DNA from 2 places in the Sphingomonas fuzhouensis genome. Region 1 is predicted to be linked to the other one. Evidence: riboswitches for the same ligand, from Rfam matches in the RefSeq annotation. Region 1 holds a riboswitch; the other holds the start of a gene.
The links. A riboswitch is a leader RNA that binds a small molecule or an ion and turns the genes downstream of it on or off. The one in region 1 is predicted to bind cobalamin.

Region 1 (6,093 bases):
GCCGGGATAAGTGGACAGCAGGATCGCCAGCCGCCGCTCCGCCGCCGGAGTCGCGGCCAGTTTCGTCCAGCCCGCCACCTTGTCCGCCACCGCCCCGATACGGGCCGGTTCGGCGCGGTGGAGGCGTAAGGCGACATCGAAGTCGGGGTCTCGCTCGCCCGGTTGCTTGAAGCTGACCACGCCTGCGAACAGCCGCCCGTCGATCTCGGGCAGGACGACATGCATGGCGAGGTCGGCAGGCGACAGGCCGCGCGCCGATCCCTCCCAGCCCTCGCGGTCGCTGGTGGCGAGTGCGACCTGAAACACCGGCACGCCCGCGCCGTCGAGCGGCGTGGTGTCATCCTCGCCGCGCGCGGAGAAGGCGGTGGCGTTGACGATCGCGGCGGGAGTGAGGGCTTTGACCCAACGCGCGATCCATGGGCCAGCGCCCTCGGCTTTCAGCGAGGGGACGAACAGGGCGATGGGGTCGAAGCCATGTTCGGTAAGGGCGGCGTGAAGCGCAGCGATGGGTTCGAGATCGGCAGCGGCGAGATAGGCGCGGTAGAAGACGATCAAGACACGGGGGCGGATTGCGGTCAGCAGGGTTTCGGCGGGGCAGGTCAGGCCCTCCGGTGACCAGCCTCCGACCAGTGCGACCAGTGGAGAGAGCCCTCCCCCATCCCCTCCCGCCTGCGGGAGGGGCGTGCTTGTGGTGAGCGCCCGCGCTTCTTTACCAGGCTGGCTCGCGTCACCGGTCAGACGTTCGCTTATAAACCCAACGCCCCCCGCATCACGATAGCCCCTCCCGCAGGCGGGAGGGGTTGGGGAGGGCAAAGCCGCAAGCGACACAGCCTCGGCAATTTCTCCCAAAGCCAAAGCCGCCGCCTGCGCCCCGCCCGCATCACACAACGTCGTCAACCGCCGCACCAACACGGCATCCACCGTCGACGCGGCCGCCAGCTGCCGGTCCTCCCGCCCATCCGCCGCCAGGACCGCCAGCGCGATGCCCCGCTCGCGCGCCAGCCGCTCGACCTCGCGCAGGCCGTAATCCCAGTATGCCGCCCCGCCGATCAACCGGATCAGGATCGCCTTCGCATGAACCAAAGTCTGCTCGACATAAATGTCGACCGACAGCGGATGGACCAGCGCCGCCAGATTGGCGAGCCGCAGCGACCAGGGGAATCCCCCTGCCCGCCAGCCCGCCGCAAAGGCGCTCAGGTCGCTGTCGGAGAAGGACAGCACGACCACGTCACCGGGGCGCTGCCCCAGATCCTGTGGGACGGCCTGTTCCTCCAGCCCATGGCTCTCGCGAAAGACGAGATGCACCTGTTCAGCCCTTCAGCACGGCCTCGATCGCGGGCCGGTCGATGCGGTCATGTTCAGCGATAACGACCAGCTGCGTGCCGCGCGCCTCGCCTGCGCCCCAGGGGCGGTCGTAATTGGTGCGCACCCGGCGACCGACCGCCTGGACCAGCAGCCGCATCGGCTTGCCCGCCACCGCCGCATAGCCCTTCACGCGGAGAATATCCTGCTGCTCGGCCAGCGTGACGATGCGTTGGGTGAGCGCCTCGGGGCTCTCCACCTCGCCCAGCATCACCGAGATGCTGTCGAAATCGTCATGCTCGTGATCGTCCGCACCGTCATGGTGCGAGGGGCGCGCGGCGATATCGTCCTCGGCGGCGGCCTCCAGGCCCAGCACGATCTCGGCGGAGACGATGCCGTCGACCGCCTCGACCATCGGCAGCGGGCGTGGGGCCTCGGCGGCGATGATGGCGCGCGCCTTGGCGACACCCTCCTGCCCGGCAAGGTCGGCCTTGGTCAACAGGACGATGTCGGCGCAGGCCAGCTGGTCCTCGAACACTTCCGACAAGGGGGTTTCATGATCGAGGCTGGGGTCGGCGGCGCGCTGTGCCTCGACCGCGTCCAGATCGGGGGCGAAGCGGCCCGCCGCGACGGCCTCCGCATCGGCGAGCGCCACCACGCCGTCGACGGTGATGCGCGAGCGGATCGCGGGCCAGTCGAACGCCTTCAGCAGTGGCTTGGGCAGTGCCAGCCCCGAGGTCTCGATCAGGATGTGATCCGGGCGCGGCTCCATCGCCAACAGCTTTTCGACCGTGGGGATGAAGTCGTCGGCGACGGTGCAGCAGATACAGCCATTGGCCAGCTCGACGATATTCTCCGCCGGGCAGTCGGGGATGGCACAGGACTGGAGGATGTCGCCGTCGACGCCCAATGTGCCGAACTCGTTGACGACCACCGCCAGGCGACGGCCGCCTGCGTTTCGGATCAGGTGACTGATGAGCGTGGTCTTGCCCGCGCCCAGAAAGCCGGTGACGATGGTGACGGGGACCTTGGATAGGTCACGCATGGTAATTCTCCGACGCGCCGGACGAGCGAGCGCGGAAGGGGCCCATCGCCGGAGCGGTGACGGACGGGCGCTGTCGAATGCGTCCGCCCCGCTTGTCGGCGACCGATGCGGCCCCGGCCGCATGGCTTCGTCGCTCCCCGACGGAGAACCGTGCCCCGACCACCCCCTGGGTCCAGGCAAGAGCGACCATGACGCCGGCAGGTCTCCTGGCTCGCGGGTCGAAGCGAAGGAGATGCGCCTTCCCGGATTGGCTCCAGTGGCCGTGCCTATAACAGCACCAGCATCGCTCGCTCACCGCTTACAGTTGCAGGGACAGCCGGGGATTTTCACCCCATTCCCGTTAAAGCCCTTGCGGGCACCGGCGCGATCTTCGAGGGCTTTCGCTCCCGATCAGCGGCATTTATCCCGCCGCGCTGGGCTTTGCAATTCGCGCCTCCATCGCCGCGAACCCGCGCCAGCGATAGAGGAGGAAACTCGCCCCCCAGCAGACAACGAACAGCCCGACGATCGCAAAGCCCAGCACGTTGAAATGCTCGGACAGCGCGCCCGCATAACGGAACGGCCCCGCCGTCCAGCCGAACCGCTCGGCCAGCAAGGCGGTCGCCTGGATACCGCCGATCACCAGCGCCACCAGCGCGGAAACCAGCGTGATCGTCATATTGTAATAGAGCTTGCGAAGCGGATGGACGAACGCCCACTCATAGGCGCCCAGCATCACCAGCCCGTCGGCGGTGTCGATCAGCGCCATGCCGACCGCGAACAGCACCGGGAAGACCAGGATCGTCGCCAGCGACACGCCGTCCGCCGCGTGCGACCCCGACAGCCCCAATATCGCCACCTCGGTCGCGGTGTCGAAGCCCAGCCCGAACAGGAACCCTAACGGCGCCATGTGCCAGCTGCGCCGGATCAGCCGGAACAGCGGGCGGAACAGTCGCGACAGCGGCCCCTGCCCCGAAAACAGCATGTCGGCATCGGCCTCGGCCATCGGTTCCCCGCGCGCGACACGCCGGAAGCGGGTCCAGACGTCGCGCAGGATGATCAGGTTCATGATCGCGATGGCGAACAGGAAACTGGCCGAGACGATGGTGGCGATCGTCCCGCCGCTTTGCCCGAACGCCTCGAAGTCGGACAAGGTACTCGCCGCCAGCGCCACCGTGGTCGCTGCGATCAGCACGATGGCCGAATGGCCGATCGCGAACCACAGGCCGACCGCAATGGGACGCTGGCCGTCCTGCATCAGCTTGCGGGTGACATTGTCGATGGCGGCGATGTGATCGGCATCGACCGCGTGCCGCAGCCCCAGGCTATAGGCGAGCAAGGCGGTGCCCAGCATCAGGCTGTTGCCCGCGAACACGCTGAACGCCCAGCCCCAGACGGCGATATTGACGATGACCAGCGCCCCCATCAGCAGCGCGACGCGGTGCTTGAGCGGTGGACGTGTCAGCGAGGTATGGGCAGAAACTTCGGACATGGGTGGATAACCTCCCCCAAAGCGCCATGGCGACTGGCGGCCGACCTTCCGCTCGCGCGGTCGTCCCCGGTCGAAGGCGGGCGCGCGCCCGGCCGGGTTCCGATTCGTGTCGGCCAGGTGGCGTCGCTCGAATGATACAATATATCCTAGCCATGACCACCCCCTGGATCGCGGCAAGAGCGACTCGCACCGGCAGGTCTCCTGGCTTGCGGGTCGAAGCGTTCCGCGATGCGGCCTTCCCGGATGGCTCCAGTGGCTGTTCCCTGTTGCAGGAACCGGCATCACGCGCTCGCCGCTTACAGTTGCAGGGACAGCTGGGGATTTTCACCCCATTCCCGTTTCAAGCCCCGAAGGGCACCGGCGCGATCGACCGGCGGTGGAGCTGAAAGCCCCTGCCGGTCGGCACGGGGATAGTCTGCGGCGGATGGAGGCGCAAACCGCTTTATCGGGCGGTGCGCGCGGCTTAATCCCGCTGCCATGATCGATGTGAGACGATTGCGGCAATGGGCCCCGGCGGCAGCGTGCCTGGTGGCGGCGTGTTCGGGCGGGAATTACCGCCCGGTCAGCGATTTTCCGGTGCGGATCGGCAAGCCCTATACGGTGCGGGGCATCACCTATGTTCCCGCCGAGGACACGACCTATGACATGCTGGGCTATGCCAGCTGGTATGGCAACGAATCGGGCAAGCGTACCGCGAACGGCGAACGCTTCCGCCCCGGCTGGGCCACGGCGGCGCACACCACCTTGCCCCTGCCCAGCTATGTCGAGGTGACCGCGCTGGATACCGGGCGGCGGATCATCGTGCGGGTCAATGATCGTGGACCCTTCGCGGGATCGTCCCGAATCATAGACCTCTCGCGCGGTGCCGCCGAGCAGCTGGGCCTGCGCGCGGTCGGTAAGGCGGCGGTGCGGGTGCGTCGGGTGGAGCCGGACGAAAAGGACCGCGAACGCCTGCGCCACGGCAAGGCGGCGCGGCCCTTGCCGCCGGTATCGGATGCAGTGCGGGCGAATTTGCTGTCGCAGATCGCGGCGGCGGGGATGGCGGTTCGGTAAAAACAGCAGTTCCGCCAGTTTCGGGCGTTCGGGCGGGCGGAATGCACGCCCGGGTCAGTAGAATGAGCGGAGCGTAATCGCCCGGGACGGACCGTCGCAAAGCTTCAGTACGTGGCGAGTGCCGGATGCCGCCCTGCTCCAATAACCATCGAGCAACTCCTGCGAGACCGGCCTACCGTCGATCGCACATATCTCGGCCCCCGCTTTCAGCCCCGCCGTCATCGCGGGCGAGTTCCGCATGACATGCGCGATGGCCCATCGACCGTCGCGAACGAACCCCTGTATGCCGTCTCGGCTTCTCTTGATCGGAGCAGCAGGCCGGGTTCGAGGCTCCAATGTCATCTGCCCTGCGGTGAGATCGACCGTCATGTTATAGGCGCGCAAGGTCCCCATTCCGACCAGGGCCTGGATGCCCGATCCCACCCAACCGCTAAACTCAATAGTGGCATAAGCGTCGGCAACCTTATGCTGGCCGATCATGAAGTCCGTCACTCGGCCCAGCGGCTGAGTCGCGGTGCCGCCCGCACCGATCGATGCTATGTCGGTCTGAGGCTTGAATCCCGCCACCTCGGCTATTCTCGCGGACAGGGACATTGGATCATCACTGCCCGTGTCGATCATGACCGGTGACACGGACTTGCCATTGACCGAGATGTCCGTGACCAGTCTGGAATTATTCGGGCCAACCCTGATCGGGATGCCGTCGCTCAGAGGGATCGTACCGCTTTTCATCAATCGGAAGCGATGATGATCCTGATCGACCTGCCATTCGAAGGGGCCGAGCAAGGGTAGGCCGATCACGACATCGACGCCTTTCAAATTCGAAACAGCAAGGTTGCTGAGATCAAGGACGGTGACGGCACCGGGCTTTATCGTGCGAAAGACACCGACGTCGATCGCAACGGAGGGTGTGGTGTAATATTGGGTTGGTCCCCCCACACTAAGGGGCGGCTTGCCCCATGGCGTCAACGGGAGGTGATGGGCGTCCGCATAGGATTTGCTGACGGCGAGATAGTCGAATCCGGTGTCGATCATGGCCTTGGCGGGCTGACCGTTCAACATGACGGGGATGACGATGTGGTTACCCTCAGGATTGAAGTCTATCCACCCCGATCCCGCATCCGGTATCCAGAACAATGGCGGGTTGGTAAATGTGGCTGGCAGCGGAGTAGTAGCGTCCTGCGCTTGCACGGGCATGACACCGACAATTGCAGCATAGGCG
Region 2 (6,093 bases), on a different contig from region 1:
CAGACCCTTCAGCCGATCCAGCGTCTGCTGCTGCTCGGCGTTCAGAGCCGGGTTGGGGGTGAGGGCGGGCGTCATTCCGGCGGTCAACGTCTTCAGCTTGGCGGTCGATGTCTCATGCGCTTCGATCATCTTGCGGGCGAAGGATTTGACCGAGGCCGAAGCGCCGTTGGTCAACGCCAGTTGGGACGTTGCGATCTCGAAGGCGTCGCTGGCCGCGGCCGTGTTGGCAAAGCTCTGCGCGGCGCTGGTCGTTGCGGTCTGCGTTGAGGCGGGCGCGGTGGTATCCGCTTGGTTGACGGTATCGGCACCGTTCGTCGTGTAGGTCGACGCATTATCCTGGTTCCGGCCACAGCCCGCCAGCGCGAGAAGGGCGGTGGTGGCGATAAGTGTCGTACGGATGGTCATGGCAAACCCCTGAAATTGCGAAGGAGATGGGGGATAAGCGTCTGTCGGGCGATGACGTTCCCATGCGGTGGACCCGGATGGGCCGCTACGTCGTTGAAGCGCGCATCGCCGCGAACCGAACAGCGAAGGAACCAGCCCATGAGCATCTTCGGCAATATTCTGAACAAGATATTCCACCATGGCGGCAACGCCCAGGCGACGCCTGCCCCCAGTCCGGCTCAGCCGACGCCCGCACCGGCCCAAGCCCCGACCCAAGCCGCACCGGCGGCCCCGGCGCCCGCCGCCCCCGCGTCCGCACCGCAAACTGTCGATGTCGGCGCGGTCCTGTCCGAAATGGCGTCCATGAAGGGCGGCGGGGGCCATTATCAAAGCTCGATCGTCGACCTGCTCAAGCTGCTCGACCTCGATTCCAGCCTTGCCGCACGCAAGCAGCTGGCCGACGAACTGGGCGTCCATGCCGCCGAGGATGGTTCGGCCGAGCAGAATATCGCGCTTCACAAGGCCGTGATGGCGAAGCTTGCCGAGAATGGGGGTATCGTTCCCGACAGCCTGCGGAACTGATCCTGGCCGATGGCGACAGGGCCGGGGGCAGCTTGACCCCGGCCCTGTCATCCCCCTCAATTCCGCAAGAGTAGCGGCACCATGGCCGGAAGGCTGCGCCGACAGGTCTGAAACTCATGGCCGGTATCGGGTGAGACATAGAGGAGGCTGTTGATCCGAGCCTTTCTCAGTGCCTCGGTATCGGCGCGGGGATCGCTGCGCGGGCCGGGCGCAAATCCTCGATTACCGATGGGGCAGCGGACTGAGCCCAGGCATCGGGGCCGTCATCATCAGCGTCGCCGTTGCGGGGCGGCACGCTCGTCTCCTCGGCCATGCGCTTCGACGTCGATCCCGGCTTTGCCCCACCCCAAAGCCCCAGGATGCGGCGCGCCTCCTGACCGGATCGCCATCGCTGATGCCCGGCGCTGGAATATGGGAACGTCCCCGGTCAGGCTTTCGCCTTGCGACCTCGCCTGGCAGGGGAGGCCTTCTTCCCTCCTTCGGGGGGCTCGTCCGACTCCACCAGTTCGACCACCTCGAATTGATAGCCCACCCAACCGCGCTGCCGTACCGCTTCGGCCATGGCGGCATCGTTCGCCATGGCCGCCTTGCGCGACTTGGCGTGGCCCCAGAACACGTCCGTCTTGCCGCCACCCAGATCGGCGACGATCCGCCAATAATGGGTGAAGGGCTGCGATGTCGGGCCGATCGTCTTCACATAGCCATCGGGCATCGTCGCGGTCAGATAGCGGTTCTTGCGTGCCATCCCGCCGCCATAGCGCAAGCGTGCCGCCACCTCATCCCGCTTGACGCATCATAAGGCTTCCGCTTAGCGATGCGCGGCCGGAATGATCCGGTGATATGATCGCGCCGGTTCCCCCGACAAGGGGGATTAAAAGGGAACACGGTGAGGGCTTTGGCCCGAATCCGCGGCTGTCCCTGCAACTGTAAGCGGTGAGCGGAACTGCACGGATCGGCCATAGGGGCGATCCAGCCACTGGGGTAACCTGGGAAGGCGCATGTTCCCGCGATGACCCGTGAGCCAGGAGACCTGCCGGCGTCAGGTCGCTCATGCCCGGTCCAGGGGATGGTCGAGGCTAGGTCCGTTCCGACGAGCGACGCCATAAGTGGCGGAGGCGCATGGGTGGCCATGGGGAATGCGGAAATTGGCGTGCCGCACGCATGGCATCCGGCCGTTCGGCAACGATCGGAAGGCCTCGGCTTGTTCGCGACAAGACGCTATGGGCAATAAAATGATATATCATAACAGAATTGGACAGGTCCGACTGGGCCTGTGGGGCGGTGCGGCGCTACTGCTAGGGGCGACCGAGGCCGGGGCGCAAAAGCTTGAGGAGCAGGCAGGCGATCCCACCGTGCTGGTGATCGGGTCGCGTGAGAAACCGGCGCTCGATACGCCCAACGCCACCGGCAGTCGGCTGGGCCTGACCCCGTTGGAGACGCCCGCCAGCATCATGACGCTCGACGGCGACACGATCCGCGCGCGCGGGGACCTGTCGATCGTGGAGGCGGAGACGCGTGCGCCCGGCCTGTCGAGCGTCGCCGATCCGGGCAATGGCGGCACCGCCTTGGCCGCGCGGGGATTTTCGGGGCAGGGATCGGTGCTGCAACTGATCGACGGCGTGCGGCTGTTCCCGGCGGCCGGGACGATCACCTTCCCCACCGACCCCTGGATGGTCGAGCGGATCGACGTGTTGAGCGGCCCCGCCTCGGTTCTCTATGGGCAGGGGGCGCTGGGCGGTGCGGTGAATGTCGTGATGCGCGCGCCCACCGCGCAGACCCATGGCCAGGCCGAGATCGGATACGGCGCGCAGGACAGTTTCCGCGCCGCCGCCGGGCTGGGTGGGCCGCTGACCCCGACGCTCGGCTATAGGGTGGATGCCAGCTATCACCGGTCGGACGGCTATGTCGATCGGGGGCGGTCGGACAGCGTCGCGCTGTCGGGCACGCTGCGCTGGACCCCGTCCGCGACACTGGCGGTGACGGTGCGCGGCGATCATGGCGACCAGCGGCCCATGACCTATTTCGGCACCCCGCTGATCGACGGGCGGCTGAACTTGGCGGTGCGCGATCGCAACTATAATGTCGGCGATGCGCGGATGCGCTTCCGCGACGACCGCGCCTTGATCCGGGTCGACTGGACGCCGAGCGCTTCGGTCAGCCTGTCCAACATCGCCTATGTCCTGACCAGCGACCGCTTCTGGCGCAATCTGGAAAGCTATTGCTGGGTGGGGGCCAGCGGCGCCTGCGCCGACGGATCGGCGGGCACGCCGGGCACGATCCGGCGGAGCAGCAATTACGGCATCCGCCACGACCTGACCCAATGGGGCGATCAGGCCAGCGCGACCTGGCGCACCGGAATCGCGCCGGGCGTTACCAATGCCCTGGTCGTCGGCTTGGACGCCAATCTGGTCCGCTTCACCCATGAGAACGACTTCGGTTCGGTCGAGCAGGTCGATGCGGTCGATCCCTTCGCCTTCGATCCGGGTCGCTTTCTGGATACGCAAGGAATCGCCCCGCGCTATCGCACCCGCACCACCGCGCTGGCGGTGTTTGCCGAGGACCGGGTGACGCTCGGCCCGAAATGGTCGGTGGTCGGCGGTGTGCGCTACGAGGTCGACAATGTCCGTCGCTGGACCGTCGCTACGCCCGATCGCTTCGTGCTGGAAAAGACGTTCCGCAACGCGACCTGGCGGGCGGGGCTGGTCTATCAGCCGGTGCCGGCCCTGTCGCTTTATGCGCAATATGCCACCGGCGTCGATCCGCTGGGCACGCTGACCACCGTATCGACCGGGCAGGTGCAGTTCAGTAATGCGCGCGGCCATCAGGTCGAGGCGGGGGCCAAATGGCTGTTCGCGAACGGCCACGGCACCGCGACGCTGGCCGCCTATCGTATCGTCAAGACGGGGCTGCTCGTCCAGCGCACGCTTGGTAGTCCGGTCGAACAGGTCGGCCAGCGGTCGTCGCAAGGCGTGGAAGCCGCCGTGACGCTCGATCTGCCGCAGGGCTTCGGGATCGACGCGAACGGCACGCTGCTCGATGCGCGGTTCGACGATTTCCGCTCGGGCGGCGTCGATTATAGCGGCCGGACCCCACCCAATGTGCCCGAGGCGCTGGCCAATCTCTGGCTGCGCTGGGATGCGTCGGCCAAGGTGCAGGCGCGCGCCGGGCTGCGTTATGTCGGGCGGCGTTTCTCCGACAATGGCGAGGCGTTCCGCATTCCCGGTTATGCGACGGTGGATACCACCTTGTCCTATGCGCTGACGCCGCGCCTGGCGGTCGATGTCCGCGTCTATAATTTGTTCGACAAGGCCTATGCCGTCACCGCTTATGGCGACCAGCAATGGATATTGGGCCGCCCGCGTGCACTCGACGTGACGCTTCGTGCCGGGTTCTGACCGGCCTTGGGGGAAGGCGGGCTTGCGGCTCGCCTTCCTCACCCATCGCTGGGTCGGGATCGTCACCTGCCTGTTCTTCGCTATGTGGTTCGCAAGCGGGCTGGTGATGCTCTACGTCCCCTATCCGTTGCTCAGCCCGGCGGCGATCTGGGCGGGCGCGCAGCCGATCGATTGGGCGCGGGCAGGACGCGCGCCGGTAGCGCCGGACGCGCGGCGGATCACGCTGGAGATGCGCGACGGAGCGCCGGTCTGGCGGATCGAGAGCCGCGCAGGCGACACCCGCATCCTGTCGGCGGAGGGCGGTGCGGTCGCTCCCGTCGACGCCGCACGGGCCAGGCGCGTCGCGACCCGGTTCGCCGGGCCGGTTCGCACCGTCGAGCGGATCGCGGACGACCAATGGACGGTGGCGGGCGGGTTCGACCGGCATCGCCCCTTGTGGAAAGTCGCGCTGGTCGATGACGCGGGAACCGAACTTTATATCTCCAGCATGACCGGCCAGCCGGTGCAGCGGACCACGCGGACACAGCGTGTGTGGAACTGGCTGGGCTCGGTGCCGCACTGGATCTACCCGACCATCTTGCGCCGCGACCGGGAGGCTTGGCGGCAGGCGGTGATGTGGGTGGCCGGGCCATGCATCGCGGTCGCGCTGACCGGCCTGTGGATCGGCATCTTGCGGCTGCGGGCCGGGCGGCGGCGCTATCGCGGCGGGCGGATGACGCCCTATCGCGGATGGATGCTCTGGCACCATGTCAGCGGACTGGCGGGCGGCGTGATGCTGACGACCTGGATCGTCAGCGGCTGGCTGTCGGTCGATCCGGGCCACGCCTTTGCGGGAGGGGAGGCCCCGGCGGCGGCGATGCGGGCCTATGCCGGGCAGGCGGGCGCGCCGCATGATCTCGACCGGCTGGCCCGGATCGCGCCGCATGCGCGTAGCGTCGCGTGGAGCGGGGACGCCGGGTTCGCCCGGATCGCGATCGACCGCGCCTCGCCGCATCCACGCTGGCTGGAGCAGGCGACGCTTCAGCCAGCACGCGCCGCCGATCCGGTGCGCGCGGCGATGCTGGTGCAGGGCGGGCGAGAAGTGGCGCGCGAATGGCTGGTTCGGCCCGACTTCTACTGGACCGATGCGACGCGGCTGCCGCTCTGGCGGCTGCGGTTCGACGATGCGGCGGCGACCTGGCTCTATGTCGATCCCATGAGTGGTGCGCTGGTCGAGCGGCAGGATGGCACGCGGCGTGCCTATCGCTGGGTCTATACGCTGCTCCACACCTGGGACTGGCCGTGGCTGACCGCGCATTATCGGGTCTGGACCGGCTGGATGTGGCTCTGGTCATTGGCCGGGCTGGTCCTGTCGATCAGCGGCGTCGTGCTTGGGCAGCGCCGGTTGCGCCGCCCCGCGCGGGCCAAGGGGTGAAAACATTGTCGGCGGGGTTGGCGTCGCGCGTCCTGCCCGCTTAAGTGGGCGGCATGTGGCAACTCTACCAATTCCCGCTCTGTCCCTTTTCACGCAAGGTCCGGCTGCTGCTGGGCGAGAAGGGCGTCGGCTATGAATTGGTGCGCGAATCGCCGTGGCAGCGGCGCGACGAGTTCCTCGACATGAACCCCGCCGGGCAGACCCCGGTGATGGTCGACGAGGAGCGCGGCGTCCTCTTGGTCGACTCGATGGCGATCTCGGAGTTTTTCGAGGAGACGGTTGAGAAGTCGGCGATGATCAACGGCACCGCCGTCGGCC

Region 2: it holds a riboswitch for cobalamin, as region 1 does, so the genes downstream of both, U1H82_RS18025 (TonB-dependent receptor) here and cobW (cobalamin biosynthesis protein CobW) in region 1, are expected to answer to the same signal.

The regions. Positions count from the first base shown of each region.
Region 1 covers NZ_JAXSQY010000001.1:105,293-111,385, reverse strand. Annotated here, with positions in the region: gene cobN (cobaltochelatase subunit CobN) at 1-1,305, opposite strand, end outside; gene cobW (cobalamin biosynthesis protein CobW) at 1,310-2,347, opposite strand; cobalamin riboswitch at 2,527-2,725, opposite strand; gene U1H82_RS00520 (HoxN/HupN/NixA family nickel/cobalt transporter) at 2,748-3,818, opposite strand; cobalamin riboswitch at 3,993-4,195, opposite strand; gene U1H82_RS00515 (septal ring lytic transglycosylase RlpA family protein) at 4,296-4,871, shown strand; gene U1H82_RS00510 (aspartyl protease family protein) at 4,926-6,093, opposite strand, start outside.
Region 2 covers NZ_JAXSQY010000013.1:1,196-7,288, forward strand. Annotated here, with positions in the region: gene U1H82_RS18010 (DUF4142 domain-containing protein) at 1-405, opposite strand, end outside; gene U1H82_RS18015 (DUF3597 domain-containing protein) at 544-966, shown strand; gene U1H82_RS18020 (hypothetical protein) at 1,394-1,711, opposite strand; cobalamin riboswitch at 1,800-2,018, shown strand; gene U1H82_RS18025 (TonB-dependent receptor) at 2,199-4,361, shown strand; gene U1H82_RS18030 (PepSY-associated transmembrane domain-containing protein) at 4,384-5,775, shown strand; gene U1H82_RS18035 (glutathione S-transferase family protein) at 5,829-6,093, shown strand, end outside.